2 linked regions of the Solidesulfovibrio magneticus RS-1 genome follow. The protein of the gene in region 2 binds, or shares a complex with, the protein of the main gene of each other region. Links are inferred from orthologs where the notes say so. Each region holds a gene or a part of one and is shown on either strand. Other genes may lie near its edges. The genes, in order: secY and secA.

Evidence for each region.
Region 1: the proteins of secA (region 2) and secY are in contact, whole or in part, in a crystal structure (PDB 3DIN), measured with the Thermotoga maritima proteins. The link is inferred for Solidesulfovibrio magneticus RS-1 from one-to-one orthologs. Residues at the interface, in WP_004082002.1 of Thermotoga maritima: Glu261, Ala262, Arg263, Lys300, Ala301, Arg302, Thr303, Ile304, Ile305, Leu323, Tyr324, Asp325, Pro326, Val329, Ser330, Tyr333, Ile336, Lys340, Phe345, Val349, Glu363, Phe364, Tyr374, Ser375, Gly376, Gly377, Glu393, Ile395, Thr482, Ser483; in WP_004081795.1 of Thermotoga maritima: Glu108, Gly109, Glu110, Glu111, Ala236, Glu237, Arg238, Arg239, Ile240, Thr241, Ile242, Gln243, Tyr244, Ala245, Arg246, Arg247, Val248, Thr249, Gly250, Arg251, Arg252, Val253, Tyr254, Gly256, Ala257, Ser258, Thr259, Tyr260, Leu261, Pro262.

Annotation. Positions count from the first base shown.
Region 1 is NC_012796.1:1,344,765-1,352,950, reverse strand. What follows is about bases 1,403-4,312. They hold secY (preprotein translocase subunit SecY), read right to left. Parts: upstream 3,560-4,312; coding sequence 2,246-3,559; downstream 1,403-2,245. Other genes in these bases: rpsE (30S ribosomal protein S5), read right to left, coding at 4,240-4,312; rpmD (50S ribosomal protein L30), read right to left, coding at 4,048-4,227; rplO (50S ribosomal protein L15), read right to left, coding at 3,572-4,051; map (type I methionyl aminopeptidase), read right to left, coding at 1,476-2,243; rpmJ (50S ribosomal protein L36), read right to left, coding at 1,403-1,417. Also shown: rpsD (30S ribosomal protein S4), read right to left, coding at 1-272; rpsK (30S ribosomal protein S11), read right to left, coding at 457-843; rpsM (30S ribosomal protein S13), read right to left, coding at 920-1,291; more of rpmJ, read right to left, coding at 1,304-1,402; more of rpsE, read right to left, coding at 4,313-4,734; rplR (50S ribosomal protein L18), read right to left, coding at 4,754-5,113; rplF (50S ribosomal protein L6), read right to left, coding at 5,125-5,664; rpsH (30S ribosomal protein S8), read right to left, coding at 5,690-6,073; DMR_RS23180 (type Z 30S ribosomal protein S14), read right to left, coding at 6,087-6,272; rplE (50S ribosomal protein L5), read right to left, coding at 6,284-6,823; rplX (50S ribosomal protein L24), read right to left, coding at 6,841-7,164; rplN (50S ribosomal protein L14), read right to left, coding at 7,191-7,559; rpsQ (30S ribosomal protein S17), read right to left, coding at 7,569-7,829; rpmC (50S ribosomal protein L29), read right to left, coding at 7,842-8,036; rplP (50S ribosomal protein L16), read right to left, coding at 8,039-8,186. UniProt on the Escherichia coli protein: The central subunit of the protein translocation channel SecYEG. Consists of two halves formed by TMs 1-5 and 6-10.
Region 2 is NC_012796.1:829,435-837,772, reverse strand. What follows is about bases 3,512-6,573. They hold secA (preprotein translocase subunit SecA), read left to right. Parts: upstream 3,512-3,815; coding sequence 3,816-6,332; downstream 6,333-6,573. Other genes in these bases: motA (flagellar motor stator protein MotA), read left to right, coding at 6,509-6,573; DMR_RS03590 ((Fe-S)-binding protein), read left to right, coding at 3,512-3,750. In the rest of the region: ptsP (phosphoenolpyruvate--protein phosphotransferase), read left to right, coding at 1-33; SsrA-binding protein SmpB, read left to right, coding at 148-612; DMR_RS03600 (hypothetical protein), read left to right, coding at 658-1,167; DMR_RS03595 (FAD-binding oxidoreductase), read left to right, coding at 1,172-2,560; more of DMR_RS03590, read left to right, coding at 2,563-3,511; more of motA, read left to right, coding at 6,574-7,363; DMR_RS03575 (OmpA/MotB family protein), read left to right, coding at 7,350-8,138; DMR_RS03570 (hypothetical protein), read right to left, coding at 8,262-8,338. UniProt on the Escherichia coli protein: Required for protein export, interacts with the SecYEG preprotein conducting channel.

The sequences.
Region 1 (8,186 bases), 520 kb from region 2 along the record:
TTTTCGCCGGTGACGCCCTTTTGCATGTCCGCGCGCTTGAAGTAGTCGCGGAACTGCTCTTCCAGAATGCCGTACATCTTGCGGGTCTTCTGCTTCTCGCGCAGCTGGACGGCGTAATCACTCATTTTTTTGCGAATTCGGCCATGCTGGCCAGGGGCATAGGGGCGGCGCTCATGGGCGCACTTGTCGGTGTAGCACCGGTCGCCCTTCAAAAACAGCTTGGCCCCTTCCCGGCGGCAAATCCGGCATTTCGCTTCAGTATAACGTGCCAAGGTCGTTCCTCCTCGATGTGCCGCGGGGCGGCCTTTATGACCGTTTCCCCGCGTGTGTCGGTCCTCCGAGGCATGTTTGCGCCGGGTGGGACCGAATAATGAGCCAGGCCCCGGTCTGGAGGCCTGGTCGTATAAAATACCGCTGTGCCGCCGAGGGAACCGTGCCCTCGGCCATCCGCTCCAACTAGACGCGACGCCGCTTGGGCGGACGGCAGCCGTTGTGGGGGATGGGCGTAATATCGCGGATGTAGCTGATCTTGAACCCGGCGTTGTGAATGGCGCGCATGGCGGCCTCACGTCCGGACCCCGGCCCTTTCACCAAAACGCCGACGGTGCGCATGCCGTTTTCCTGGGCCTTGCGCGCGGCGTTTTCTGCGGCGACCTGGGCGGCAAACGGGGTGGACTTGCGCGACCCCTTGAAACCAGCCCCACCGGAGGTGGCCCAGCTGACCACGTTGCCCTTCTGATCGGTGAAGGTCACGATGGTATTGTTGAACGTGGCCTGAATGTGGGCCACGCCCACGGGAATGTTCTTGCGTTCCTTTTTGCCGGTGCGGCGCGGTTTCGCCATACGCGTATCTCCAAAAAGCCCGTTTGGGGCGTGTTGCCGTGTTGCAGCGGACGCTTATAAACGCGTCCGCGAAAGGTTACTTCTTCTTCTTGGCCATCACACCACGACGCGGTCCCTTGCGGGTACGCGAATTGGTGTGGGTGCGCTGTCCGCGACAGGGCAGGCCCCGGCGGTGACGCAGGCCCCGATAGCAACCGATGTCCATGAGGCGCTTGATGCCGGCGGTGATTTCACGCCGCAGATCGCCCTCGACCTTGTAGTTGGCTTCGAGTTCCTTGCGGATATTGTTGGTTTCCTCAGAAGTCAGGGCGTCGGAATTTTTCGTCCAATCAACGCCGGTGCTTTCGAGGATGCGCAGGGCCGTGGTACGGCCGATGCCGAAGATATAGGTCAGCGCAATGTCCATCCGCTTGTTCTTGGGAAGGTCGACTCCCGCGATTCTGGCCACGACGTTCCTCCGTTATCCCTGACGTTGCTTGTGCCGGGGGTTATCGCAGATCACCCGCACAACGCCGTGACGCCGGATGATTTTGCACTTGGGACAAAGTTTTTTCACCGAAGGTCTCACTTTCATGCCATCTCTCCGTCTCCTGGCGACGGAAACGACCGAGGCCGCGCGGGCGTCGGTCGCGTCAATCAGCCAGGCTTAAAATCCGAGGACCGTTTTTGGTCACAGCCACCGTATGCTCGAAATGCGCGGACAGGCTGCGATCTTTCGTCACGGCCGTCCAATTGTCGGACAACACTTCGACGTCGGGTCCACCCGCCGTCACCATGGGTTCGATGGCGAGCACCATCCCGGGAAGAAGCGGGACGCGAGGCGCGTCCTTGGGCTCGAAATTGGGAATTTCGGGCTTTTCGTGGAGCTTCCTCCCAATGCCGTGACCAACGAACCGTCTTACAACACTTAGGCCATGGCCTTCAACATGTTTTTGCACGGCCCGCGAAATGTCATACAGGTCATTGCCGGATATGGCCTCGGCGATGCCCTTTGCCAGACTTTCCCGAGTCACCTGCAAAAGCTTGGCTTTCTCGGGACTTATCTCGCCAACCGGAACCGTGGTGGCGGCGTCTCCGTAAAAACCGTCGTAGACCACGCCCATGTCGAAGCTGACCAGGTCCCCTTCTTTGAGCACTCGGTCGGATGGAAAGCCGTGAACGACTTCCTCATTGACCGAGCAGCACAGGGCAAAAGGAAACCCGTACATGCCCAGGAACCCTGGCTTGACCTTGAAATCCGCGCAGCGCTTCAGCGCCAGCTGTTCGAAGGTCATGGTGGTCACGCCAGGCTTCACCGCTTCGGACAGATCCCGCAGGATCACGGCCACGATGCGGCAGGCTTCCCGCATGGAGGCCAGTTCAAGGTCGTTTTTGAGGTAGATCCCCCTGACCTTTTTCAAACCTACTGCCTGCCCTTGATTCTCCCCTTCTGCATGAGGCCTTCATACTGACGGGAGATAAGATACGACTCGATCTGGGACATGAAGTCCATGGCCACGCCGACCACGATCAAAAGCGAAGTGCCGCCGAAATAAAACGGCACGTTGAACTGCTGGATCAGCATCATGGGCAACACGCAGACGGCGGAGATGTACATCGAACCCCACAGGGTGATGCGAACCAGCACCTTGTCGATGTATTCCTTGGTCTTGGCCCCGGGCCGGATACCCGGAATAAAACCACCCTGCTTACGAATGTTCTCGGCAATATCATTGGGATCAAAGATAATGGCCGTATAGAAATAGCAGAAGAAAACAATCAGCGCGATAAAGATCACGTTGTAGGTCATCGTCTGCGGCGAGAACAGGGAGGCCACGGTCTTCAGCCAAGGCACGCTCGAAAACTCGCCCAAGGTCGCCGGGAAAAGCAGAATCGAGGAGGCGAAAATGGGCGGAATGACGCCGGCCGTGTTGACGCGCAGCGGCAGATGGGTGGTCTGGCCGCCGTACATTTTCCGTCCGACCATGCGCTTGGCATATTGTATGGGAATTCGCCGCTGCCCTCGCTCCATGAACACGATGGCGACCAAAACGGCCAACATCAGCGCCACGATGAGGATAAGCATGAGCGGCGAGAGCTCCCCGGCCTTGAGCAGATCAAAGGTGGAGAGCACGGCGCGCGGCAATCCGGCCACGATGCCGGAATAGATGATCAGCGAAATGCCGTTGCCAATGCCCTTTTCCGTCAACTGTTCGCCGAGCCACATGAGAAACACCGTGCCGGCGCACAGCGTGATGATGGTCATGAGGCGAAAGCCCCAGCCAGGCATGAGCACCACCGGCGCGCCCGTAGGGCTGGCCATGCTTTCCAGGCCAACGGCAATGCCGAAGCCCTGGATGCAGGTGATGAGCACCGTTCCGTAGCGGGTGTACTGGGTGATCTTTTTCTTCCCGGCGGCGCCCTCCTCCTTCTGCATCTTGGCCAGCTCAGGGCTGACCACGGTCAGCAGCTGGATGATGATGGAGGCGGAGATGTAGGGCATGATCCCCAGGGCGAAGATGGAGAGGTTGCGCAGCCCTCCGCCGGAGAACATGTCGAACAGGCCAAAAAGGGTGTTCTTGGCGCTTTCGAAGAAATCCGCCAGCGCGGCCGAATCAACGCCCGGCACCGGGACATGCACGCCGATGCGGTAGACGGCCACAAGCAGGAAGGTCCAAAGGAGCTTTTTTTTCAGCTCCGGCAGACGGGCCAGATTTTCGACTCCGGTAAGGGCCACGGCAACTTCCGTTTATTCAGTAGGGGTTTCGGTCAAAGCCTCGGGCGTTCCCAGGGCGATGACCTTGCCGCCGGCGGCGGTGATTTTCTCAGCCGCCTTGGCGCTGAACTTGTGGGCCTCGACGGTGACGGCGGCGGCGACTTCGCCGACGCTTAAGATCTTGACCAAGGCGCCGGCCGGGGCCAGACCGCGATCATAGATGTCGTCGAGGGTGATGGCGTCCTTGCCGTCGAAGGAAGCCAGCAGCCGATCCAGATTGATGGGCTGGAAGACGACCTTGAACGGGTAGTTCTTGAAACCGCGCTTGGGCAAGCGACGGGCGATGGGCATCTGGCCGCCTTCGAACCAGGCGCGGTGCTTGGCGCCGGCCCGGGAATTCTGGCCCTTGTTGCCGCGACCGGAGGTGCAGCCCCAGCCGGTGGCCCGGCCACGGCCGACGCGCTTGCGGCTGGCCCGCTCCTCGGGGAAGGGATAGAGCTCGTGGAGCTTCATGACTCGGTCACCTCAACGAGATGTTGGACCTTCGCGATCATGCCGACCAGAGTGTCGGTTTTCTCGAAGGAGCGTTCCTGGCGGATTTTCTTCAGGCCAAGGGAAGCCAGGGTGGCGCGCTGCTTGGGCGTGTTGCCGTAGCGGCTTCTCACCAGCTTGACGGTAATGTTTGCCATGGCGTTGCGTCCTTACTTGCGGGGCGTGGACAGGGCCTTGCCGCGCATGGCGCTGACCGAGTCGGCGCTGCGCAGCGAAGCCAAGCCTTCCATGGTGGCCCGCAAGACGTTGTGCGGATTGTTGGTGCCGATGGCCTTGGTCAAGATGTCATGGACGCCGCAGGCTTCCATGATGGCGCGCACCGGACCGCCGGCAATGATGCCGGTACCCTTGGAGGCGGGCTTGAGCATGACGCGACCGGCCCCGAACTGGCCGAGGATCTCGTAGGGCAGCGTACCGTCGAGCAGGGGCACCCGGATCATGGCCTTGCGGGCCTGTTCCGTGGCCTTGCGGATGGCTTCAGGCACTTCGTTGGCCTTGCCCAGTCCGTAGCCCACCGAACCCTTGCCGTCGCCGACGACGACCAGGGCGCTGAAGCTGAACCGACGGCCGCCCTTGACGACCTTGGCGACGCGATTGAGGTACACGATCTTTTCGATCTGAGACAGATCGGATTGCTGTTCCATGCCGTCTTCCTTCGCGCGTTTAGAATTTGAGGCCGCCATCCCGCGCTCCGTCGGCCAGGGCTTGCACCCTGCCGTGGTAGATGTAACCGTTGCGGTCAAACACAACGGCCTGGATGTTGCGTTCAAGGGCCTTGGCGGCCAGGTCTTTACCGACCATGGTCGCCGCTTCCTTGTCGGCCTTGACCGCCTCGCCGGCCCTCAAAAGCGTCAGGCTGGAGGAGGACACCAGGGTCTGTCCGGTCAGGTCGTCGATCACCTGGGCGTAGATGTGCCGGTTGGACCGGTACACCACGAGCCTGGGGCGTTCGACGGTGCCAGACAGTTTCTTGCGGATGCGGACTTTCCGGCGCGCTCGCGCCAGGGTCTTGGTCATCTTCATGCTGCTAGCCCCTATTTCTTGCCGCCGGACTTACCGGCCTTGCGGCGAATGACTTCGTTTTCGTACTTGATGCCCTTGCCCTTGAAGGGTTCGGGCGGCCGCACGCGACGGATGCGGGCGGCGGTTTCGCCAAGGAGCACCTTGTCGATGCCCGACAAGGTCAGCTTGTTGCCTTCAACCTTGGCTTCAATGCCCTCGGGCAGCTTGAAATCCACGGGGTGGGAGAACCCCACGGCCAAGGAGACGGTGTTGCCGGCGGTGGCGACCTTGTAGCCGACGCCGATGACTTCCAGCGTCTTGGTGAAGCCCTTGCTCACGCCCTCGACGAGGTTGGCAAGCAGGGTGCGTCGCAGGCCATGCTGGGCACGGGCCACACGGGTGTCGTCGGTGCGGCTGACCTGGACCTTGCCGTCGGCGACGGCGTAGGCGATCTTGGGATGCGTGGGGGTGGACAGCTGGCCCTTGGGGCCCTTGACCACCACCGCATCGGAAGCCAGCTCAACGGACACGCCGGCGGGCAGCTCGATTTCGCGTTTTCCTATCCTGGACATGACATCTTCTCCGCGGTGGATCTTATTACCAGATTTCGCACAGGAGCTCGCCGCCGACATTGAGCTCGCGAGCCTTGGCTCCTTCCAGGATGCCCCGGGAAGTGGACAGGATGCTGATGCCCAGGCCGTTTTGCACCTTGGGGATGGCCTCGGCCGGCACGTACACGCGCCGTCCGGGCTTGCTCACCCTTTTGAGCCCCGAAATGATCGGTTTGCCGCTCTGATATTTGAGGTTGATGGTCAGCGCTTGCCCGTCCACGGCGAAGTCCCCGATGTAGCCTTCCTCCTTGAGGATGGCGGCAATGGCGGCCTTCAGTTTGGACGTGGGAAACGACAGGTCCGCGTGCAAGGCCCGATGGGCATTGCGGATGCGGGTCAGCATATCGGAAATGGGATCGGTCACCGACATGGCGTCCTTCTCCTTACCAGCTCGACTTGCGCACGCCGGGCATTTCGCCGGTCAGCGACATGTTACGGAAACAAATACGGCAAACGCCGAACTTGCGCAGATACGCCCGGGGACGACCACAGATGGGGCAACGATTGTACGCCCTGGTGGAAAACTTCGGTTTGCGGCTGGCTTTCACCATCAAAGATTTACGGGCCACGTCCGTTCTCCTTACTTTTTAAACGGCATGCCGAGCAGGTCCAGCAACATCTTGCCTTCCTTGTCGGCGGTGGCCGTAGTGACGATGGTGACGTTCATGCCCTTGACGTGCTCGACGCGATCCACGTTGATTTCCGGGAAAATGCTGTGCTCCCGGATACCGAGGGTAAAATTGCCGCGTCCGTCGAATCCACGGTCAGGCACGCCGCGAAAGTCGCGAACCCGAGGCAGGGCAAAATTCATGAGTTTGTCGAGATAATCCCACATCCGATCCCGGCGAAGGGTCACACGGCACCCCACCGGCATGCCCTCCCGGAGCTTAAAGGCCGCGATGGACTTCCGGGCTCGCGTGATCACGGCCTTTTGTCCAGCGATGGCGGTCAGCTCGACCACGGCTTCCTCGATGAGCTTATTGTTGTTGCTCGCTTCGCCCAAACCCATGTTGAGCGAGACAAAGGAAAGCCGGGGGATTTGCATGCTGGAAGTGTACCCGAACTCTTTCTTCAGCTCCGGGGCTACCTTCTCGGCATAGATTTGTTCCAGGCGGGTCATACCGTTTCCTTTTGACGCTAGGCGATTTCGTGGTTGCACTTCTTGCAGAAGCGAACCTTCTTGCCATCAGCGGTGTATTTGTAGCCGACCTTGGCCGGCTTGGCGCAACCTTCGCACAAGAGAGCCACGTTGGAGATGTCCAACGGCGCTTCCTTCTCGATGATTCCGCCGGGGGTCTTGGCGTAGGGATTGGCCTTGGTGTGGCGCTTGACCTGGTTCACCTTTTCCACCAGCACGGCGTTGCGCTTGGGCAGGATCTTTAAGATCTTGCCCACTTTGCCCTTGTCCTTGCCGGCGATGACCATCACCTTGTCGTCTTTACGAATCCGATAGGTTTTCATGTCGTCCTCGATGCGCGTGGGAAGCCCTAGAGGACTTCAGGAGCCAGCGACACGATTTTCATGAAGTTTTTCTGCCGCAGCTCACGCGCGACCGGTCCGAAGATACGGGTTCCAACCGGCTCGCCCTGGTTGGACAGCAGCACGGCGGAGTTGGAGTCGAACTTGATGTAGGAACCGTCGGCCCGGCCGACTTCCTTTTTGGTCCGAACCACAACGGCCTTCATCACGGCGCCCTTTTTCACCTTGGAATTGGGCAGGGCGTCCTTGACGGACACGACGATGATGTCACCCACCGTGGCGTAACGGCGACGGGAGCCGCCGAGCACCTTGATGCAGCACACTCGTTTAGCGCCGGAATTGTCCGCCACATCGAGATTGGATTCAACCTGAATCATGTCGAGCTCCTAGACCGCTTTTTCCATGATTTTTTCAAGATGCCACCGCTTACGGGCGGACAGCGGCCGATGCTCGATGATGCTCACGGTATCGCCGATGCCGCAGTCGTTCTGCGGATCATGGGCCATGAACTTGTTGCGGCGACGGATATACTTTTTGTACAGCGGATGCTTCACCAGGGTCTCGACCATGACCACGATGGTCTTGTCGGCCTTGTCGGAGACCACGACGCCGGTCAGCACCCGGCGATTGCTTTTCTGTTCTTCCATGGTGATCCCCGATTAGCCTTGACGCTTCTTTTCAGTTTGCACCGTCATGATGCGGGCGATGTCCTTGCGGACTTCACGCAGACGGTGGGTCTTTTCCAGCTGGGCCGTGGCGTGCTGAAAGCGCAGCTTGAAGAGTTCCTCGCGGGACTCGCCCAGCTTCTTGCCCAGAGCCTCGATGTCGAGATCGCGCAGTTCGGCGGTCTTCATGGCTACAAGCCCTCCTTGACCACAATCTTGGTCTTGATCGGCAGCTTGTGCTGGGCCCGGGTCAGCGCTTCCTTGGCGGTCTCGATGTCCACGCCCTTGATCTCGTAAAGCACGCGACCGGGCTTGACCGGAGCGAACCAGCCCACAGGA
Region 2 (8,338 bases):
CTGCTTGACCGGGAGGAATCCCCGGCCCATTGACCGCTCCGGCCGCCCGGCCTACACACGACACGGACGCGGCAGGGCTGGCCGTGATGCGACGCCCGGACCTGTCCGGGCGCGAAACGGCGGCGGCATTGCCTGCCAAAGGACGCCATGGCTGCGAAAGAATCGGGCGAAAAACTTGTCGCCCTCAATAAAAAAGCCCGCCACCTCTACGAATTCCTGGAAAAATACGAGGCCGGCCTGGTGCTCATGGGTTCCGAGGTGAAGTCCCTTCGCCTGGGGCGCATCAGCTTCAAGGACGGCTACGTGAAGTTCCAGGACGGCGAGGCGTTTATGATCGGCGTGCACATCGCGCCCTACGAAAACGCCGGCTACGCCGGCCACGAACCCGAGCGGCCGCGAAAACTCCTGCTCCATGCGGCGGAAATAAACGCCATGCGGGTCAAGGTGGAACAAAAAGGGCTGACCGTGGTCCCGGTGCGGGTGTATTTCAAAAACGGCCGGGCCAAGGTCGAAATCGCCCTGGCGCGCGGCAAGAAGGTCTTCGACCGCCGCGACGACCTCAAGTCCCGGGACCTCGACCGCGACGCCGCCCGGGAGCTGGCGCGACATTAACCGGCCCAGGCCGGATCGGACGAAACCGCTGCAAGGAACATTTTGATGGGTCGATTCCGCCATTTTTTCCTGACGCTGACGGCCATGCTCCTGCTGGCCGCCCAGCCCTGCGCCGCCGCCGACGCCGACGAACGCCTGGAGGCGTTTCTCGACGAGACCGCCGCCCTCTACGGCCCAACCGAAGCCGACGTCGTCAAGAAGCTCGGCTCGCCCCGGGAACGGCAGGCCGTGCCCTTCAGCAATCCCTACGACGCCACGCCCTACGAAATCATCACCCTCACCTACGACGGGCTGGTCGTGTCGCTGTACAGCATGGAAGAAGGCCAGCGGCAGTTTTTCCACCAGATTCGCATCTTCGCCGCGCCCGGCTGCTTCGCCCGGGGCGTGTGCCGGGGCATCCCCCGGGAACGCCTGGCCATTGCCCTCGGGCAGCCCGAGGAAGTCGAGGGCAACGTCTGGCGCTATTCGGACTTAAGCGGCTACAACGAAGTCTCCTTCACCTTCGACGCGGCCGGTCTCGTTGACACCATGACCTGGACCGCCGAGGCCGACTGATCCCATGAGCCCCACCCCGACCCTGCCCGCCGACGTCCGCCGCGCCCTGGAAAACATCTTCCCCGGCGACGCCGCCGTTTTCAGCCCGGAAGAAATGTTCGTCTACGGCGTCGACGCCTCGCGCCGCCACGCCCTGCCCTCGGCCGTGGTGCGCCCCGAAAACCTGGAACAGGTCCGGGCGCTTCTGGCCCTGGCCCAGGAGCATCGCCTGCCCGTGCTGCCGCGCGGCCGGGGCACCAACACCGTGGGCGACTGCACCCCGGTGGCCGGCGGCGTCGTCGTCTCCACGGCGCGCCTTGCCCGCATCCTGGACATCGACGCCGACGACTTCGTGGCCGTGGTCGAACCCGGCGTGGTCACGGCCGATCTCCAGGCCGAGGCGGCCAAAAAGCGCCTCTTCTACGCCCCGGACCCGGCCAGCGTGAAATTTTCCACCATAGGCGGCAACGTGGCCACCTGCGCCGGCGGCATGCGGGCCGTCAAGTACGGCGTCACCCGCGACCACGTGCTGGGGCTCACCGCCGTGCTGCCCGGCGGCGAAGTCGTCCACTGCGGCCGGCGCACCCATAAAAACGTCGTGGGCCTTGACCTTGTCCGCCTCTTTTGCGGCTCCGAGGGGACGCTGGGGGTCATCACCGAGCTGACGGTCAAGCTCCTGCCCCTGCCTGCCGCCACGGCCACCCTGGCCCTGGCCTTTGCCAACGTGGACGCGGCGCTTACCGCCGCCGGCGACGTGTTTCGGGCCGGCATCCTGCCCACCGCCCTGGAATTCATGGCCCGGGAGGCCATGGCCGCCGTGGCCGCCATCAGCCCCGTGCCCTGGCCCGAAACGGCCGGCGCGGCCCTTATCATCCGCCTGGACGGTTCCCCCGAGGCCCTGGCCGCCGATCTGGCCCTGCTCGAAGCCGCCACCAGGCCGGCCGGGCCGGTCTGGAGCCGCCGGGCCGCCACCCCCGAAGACGAGGAAGCCGTCTGGGAGCCGCGCCGGCTGCTCAACCCGGCCTCCTTCAAGGCCGCCCCGGACAAGATCAGCGACGACGTCACCGTGCCGCGCGGCCAGCTTCGGGCCGCCGCCGCCGGTATCCGGTCCGTGGCCGACGAACTGTCCCTCAAGATTCTGCTGTTCGGCCATGTGGGCGACGGCAACCTCCACGTCAACATCATGCACGACGCCGCCAATGCCGACGAGCGCGCCAGGGCGCAGACCGCCCGGGAACGCATCCTGTCCCTGGCCCTGTCCCTGGGCGGCACGCTGTCGGGCGAGCACGGCGTGGGCCTGTCCAAGCTGCCTTTCCTCGACCGCCAGCTTTCCCCCATCGAGCGCGGGCTCATGGCTCGGATCAAGGCCGCCTTCGACCCCTACGGCATCATGAACCCCGGCAAGGCCTACTAGACGTGTCCACGGAACTTTCCCCCGTCCACTGCCTCCACGGCCAGGGCCGCCGCCCGACCTGCATCCTGTGCGGCCGCTGCCTGCCCGTGTGCCCGCTTTTTACGGCCACCGGCCGCGAGGAGCTTTCCCCGCGGGCCAAGTTCTTCCTGGCCAAGGCCCTGGGCGAAGGCCGGGCCGAGCTGTCGGCCAAGGCCGCCGAGATGCTGACCACCGCCTGCCTGTCCTGCGGCCGCTGCGAGGACGCCTGCCCCTTGGGGCTGTGCGGCCCGGATCTGGTGGCCGAAATCCGCGCCGCCCATCCCGGGTTTGCCGGGATGCTGTGGAAGCTGTGGGTCGAACGGGCCGGACTGGCCTGGCCCCTGGCCATGACCCTGGGCAAACTGCTGCCCGGCAACATCCCCATCGCGGCCGTGTCCCGGGCCCGAGACGCCCTGGCCGCCCTGGGCGCGGGCAAGGCCCCGGCCCCCTGGCTGTTCCCCAAGAATTTCGACACGCGCCAGGCCGGCAAAAAGGCCGTCATCTTCGCCGGCTGCGTGGCCGAACATGCCAACCCGCGCTGGAAGGCCGAGGCCGCCCGGCTCCTGGAGGGCCTGGGCGTCGAGGTCCTGCCCGATCCCGGCTTTACCTGCTGCGGCTGCACCCTGGGCCACGCCGGCGCGCCCCAGGCCCAAGCCGCCATGCAGCAGCAGAATATCGACGCCTGGCGTCGGGCCGGCCGGCCGCTCATGGTGGTTTTCTGCGCCACCTGCCGCTGCGGGCTGCGGGCCTATGCCCGCAAGGACCTGGGACTGGCCATGGACGAACTTACGCCGTGGTGCGAAAACCTCGTCTCCCTGGCCGAACTGCTGGGCGACACCACGTTTGAGATCGGCCAAGCCGCGCCCCCGGCCGTGCGCTACCACCGCCCCTGCCACGGAGCCGGCGGCAACCAGGACCTTTCGCTTTTGCGCCGCATCATGGGCGAGCGCCTCGTTTTCCGGGAAAACGAAACCCCCTGCTGCGGTTTCGGGGGCCTGACCAAGCTCACCCATCCCGACCTGTCCGAAGCCGTGGCGCGTGACGCCCTGGCGATCTATGCCCCCAAGCCCGGGGAGCAGATCGTCACCGGCTGCTCGGGCTGCGTCACCCAGCTGCGCGCCGCCGCCCCGGACGGGGTGGGAGTCGGCCACTGGCTGGAAACCATCGGCTAAAAACCTTCACGACCATTTTTCGGGGCCGTTTCCCATCGCCCCGCAGCCATAAAGGAGTCCCTGCCATGCTCAAAGCCATTGCCCACAAGGTCTTCGGGTCGCGCAACGAGCGCTACCTCAAGGGCCTTCGCCCGCTCATCGAGGCCATCAACGCCTTCGAGCCGCAAATCCAGGCCCTATCCGACGACGCCATGCGCGCCCGGGTGGCCGAGCTGCGCCAGGAGGTGGCCGAGGGCCGCCCCCTCGACGACGTGCTGCCCGAAACCTTCGCCATCGTGCGCGAAGCCTCGGTGCGCTCCCTTGGCATGCGCCACTACGACGTCCAGCTCATCGGCGGCATCACCCTGCACCAGGGCAAGATCGCCGAGATGAAGACCGGCGAAGGCAAGACCCTGGTCGCCACCCTGCCCGTGGTCCTAAACGCCCTGTCCGGCAAGGGCGTGCACCTCATCACGGTCAACGACTACCTGGCCAAGCGCGACGCCGCCTGGATGGGCAAGCTCTACGGGTTCCTGGGCCTTAGCGTCGGGGTCATCGTCCACGGCCTCGACGACCAACAGCGCCAGGCCGCCTACGGCGCGGACATCACCTACGGCACCAACAACGAATTCGGTTTCGACTACCTGCGCGACAACATGAAGTTCTACCAGGAACAGCTCGTGCAGCGGCCGCTCAATTTCGCCATCGTCGACGAAGTGGACTCCATCCTCATCGACGAAGCCCGCACCCCGCTTATTATCTCCGGCCAGGCCGAGGATTCCTCCACCCTCTACGCCCGGGTCAACGCGCTTATTCCCATGCTGCGCCGCGAAACCCACTTCACCGTGGACGAAAAGGCCCGCACCGTGCTCCTCACCGACGAGGGCGTGGCCCGCATGGAAGACGTGCTCAAGATCGACAACCTGTTCGATCCGGCCAACATCACCCTGCAGCACCATGTGCTCCAGGCCCTGAAAGCCCACCACATTTTCCAGCGCGACGTGGACTATGTCGTCAAGGACGGCCAGGTCATCATCGTCGACGAGTTCACCGGCCGTCTCATGCCCGGCCGGCGCTACTCCGACGGCCTGCACCAAGCCCTGGAAGCCAAGGAACTCGTGCAGGTGGAGGCCGAGAACCAGACCCTGGCCACCATCACCTTCCAGAACTACTTCCGCATGTACAAAAAGCTCTCGGGCATGACCGGCACAGCCGACACCGAGGCCGTGGAATTCCGCGAGATCTACGGGCTGGAAGTCATCTCCATCCCCACCAACAAGCCCATGGTCCGCAAGGACTTCCCGGATCTGGTCTACAAGACCCAGCGGGAGAAGTTCGAGGCCATCGCCGCCGACGTCAAGGACCTGCACAAGCGCGGCCAGCCGGTGCTGGTCGGCACGGTCTCCATCGAGAAATCCGAGCTGCTCTCGGACATGCTCAAAAAGACCGGCGTGCCCCACGACGTCCTCAATGCCAAGAACCACGAGAAGGAAGCCGAGATCGTGGCCCTGGCCGGCCATGCCGGCAAGGTCACCATCGCCACCAACATGGCCGGCCGCGGCACGGACATCGTGCTCGGCCCCGGCGTCACCGACCTTGGCGGCCTGCACATCCTGGGCACCGAACGCCACGAATCCCGGCGCATCGACAACCAGCTGCGCGGCCGTTCCGGCCGCCAGGGCGATCCCGGCTCCTCGCGCTTCTACCTGGCCCTGGACGACGACCTCATGCGCCTTTTCGGCTCCGACCGCTTAAAAGGCCTCATGGACAAGCTCGGCATGGAAGACGGCGAGCCCATCGAGAACCGCATGGTCTCCCGGGCCATCGAAAACGCCCAGAAGCGCGTGGAAGCTCACAACTTCGAAATCCGCAAGCAGCTGCTGGACTACGACAACGTCATGAACCAGCAGCGCGAGGTCATCTACAGCCGCCGCCGCGAACTCATGGGCTCCGACGAACCGGAAACCTTCGTCCAGGAGCATATCGAAGAGATCGTGGACGAAATCTTCGCGCCCTTTGCCGCGCTCAAGGGCGAACCCGATCCCGAGCTGCTGGAAGTAGCCGCCGCCCAGATCGAGGACATTCTCGACTACAAGATCGAGCTGGCCGATGGCGGCGAGGCCGAAAAGCAGGCTGTCCTCGAAGCCGTGACCGGCCGCCAGCGCGAGCTGGCCGAGACCGCCGGGGCGCACTACAAAGAAGTGGCCCGCTACTTCCTCCTCGACAGCCTGGACCGCCACTGGAAGGAGCATCTGCTCTCCATGGACCACCTGCGCGACGGCATCGGGCTGCGCGGTTACGGCCAGAAAGACCCCAAGCAGGAGTACAAGCGCGAAGGCTTCGAGCTCTTCCAGCAGCTCATCTACAACATGCGCGACGCCGCCATCCGGGCGCTGTCGCGGGTGCGCATCCGGGCCGAAGTCCAGGAGCAGGAATTCCAGCACAAGGACGAGACCGCCAACGTGCAGTATTCCGGCCCGGCCGAGTCGGCCGAAGACGCCAAGAAAGAGCCCAAGCGCCGCGAAGCCCCCAAGGTCGGGCGCAACGATCCCTGCCCCTGCGGCTCCGGGAAAAAATACAAGAAGTGCCACGGCGCGAAATAACGCGTCGCAACCAGGGGGGCGGGCCGCTGCGGCGGGTCGCCCCCCTTGCCCGCCCGGCCGGTTTTTTCTACACCAAGGGAAACCACGCCCCAGGCGTCATTCCCAGACACCTCCGGCAGGGCCGTCCCCGCCTGCCGACGAATCGGCGTGCCCGCGCACGCCCCTGACGGTAAACCATGTTCGCGATTATCGGCATAGTGGTGGTTATCGCCTGCGTCTTCGGCGGATTTATGCTCGAAGGCGGCCATATGGGCGTGCTGTGGCAGCCCATCGAGCTGCTCATCATCGGCGGCGCGGCCCTGGGGTCGTTTTTCATCGCCTCGCCCAAGTCCATCGCCATAGGCACCTTCAAACACGTCATGCACGTGTTTACCGGCAAGGAACCGTCGGCCGGCGACTACCAGGACCTGCTCACCCTGCTGTTCGAGCTCATCAACATCGCCCGCCGCGACGGCATCGTCGCCCTGGAGCCCCACGTCTCCAAGCCCGAACAGTCCGCCACGCTGAACAAATACCCGGCCATCGCCAAAAACAAGCAGCTGGCCCACTTCATCTGCGACAACATCAAGTGCCTGCTCTCCGAAGGCATCGACGCCCACCGCTACGACGACCTCATGCGCACCGACATCGCCACCATGCACCACCACGCCATGATCGCCCCGGGCGCCGTCACCAAGGTGGCCGACTCCCTGCCCGGCCTTGGCATCGTGGCCGCCGTGCTCGGCATCGTGCTCACCATGGGCAAGATCAACGAGCCGCCCGAAGTACTCGGCCACAGCATCGGCGCGGCCCTGGTCGGCACGTTTCTGGGCATCCTCATGAGCTACGGCTTCGTCGGCCCCATGGCCAACAACCTGGAATACCAGGCCAAGGCCCAGCAGCACATGCTGCACGTGGTCAAGGAAGTGCTGGCCGCCTTCAACTCCGGCTTCTCGCCGCTACTCTCGGTGGAAATGGGCCGCCGGGCCATCCCCGAGGACGTGCGGCCGAGCATGGACGACATGGAAGGGGCGCTTCGTGGGAAAAAATGACGGCAAAACCGTCATCATCTACCGCGAGTCCGACGGAGACCACGGCGGCCACCACGGCGGCTCCTGGAAGGTGGCCTACGCCGACTTCGTGACGGCCATGATGGCCTTTTTCCTGCTCCTGTGGCTGGTCGTTTCCCTCAAGCCCCAGACCAAGCAGGAACTCTCCCTGGTCTTCCAGGATAAAAACGTGCCCTCCAAGGAAAAGACCCAGAACCTCGAAAAGGTGCCCACCTTCATCAGCCCCGACGCCATCAAGGGCAGCCCGGAATTCAAGCTCTCCCAGGAAAACAAGCTCAAGTACGAAATCGCCATCCTCATCAAGGAACTCATCACCTCCGACCAGAACGTCAAAAACAACTCGGGCGTGAGCAACGATTCCTCCGGCGTTCTCATGCAGGTCAACAACTCCGTCATGTTCAAGCCCGGTTCGGCCGAGATCACCCCGGCCGCCGCCAAGATCATGGACGGCGTGGCCAAAATCCTGCGCGATTTCAAAATCAACCTCACCGTGCGCGGCCACGCCGACGACGACGAAGGCTCCGGCCCCTACCCCTCCAAATGGGAACTCTCGGCCGCCCGGGCCGCCGCCGCCGTGCGCTACCTGTCCGAAAAAGCCGGCATCCCCTCCACCCGCCTGCGCGCCGTGGGGCTGGCCGACAGCCAACCGCTGGTGCCGCCCACCTCGGCCGAAAACAAATCCCGCAACCGGCGCATCGAGTTCTTCTACACCAGCCCCGACATGCGTCCATCTGAACGCTCCCAGGACGGACCCTAGCCGCCAGCGCTCCCGCGCCCCCGCCCGTCCACCACAGCCCATGAAGGGGGTCCGGCGGGCGGTCGGCCCCCGGCGGGTGCGGGCAGAGCCTGCTCTTCTGCCTTTTCCCTGTTTTTCCCCACGTTACGGCGCGGCTGCCGACAAAATCGAGGCCACGGTGTCGGGGTGGCGGACGATGGCGGTATGCGGACAAATATCCA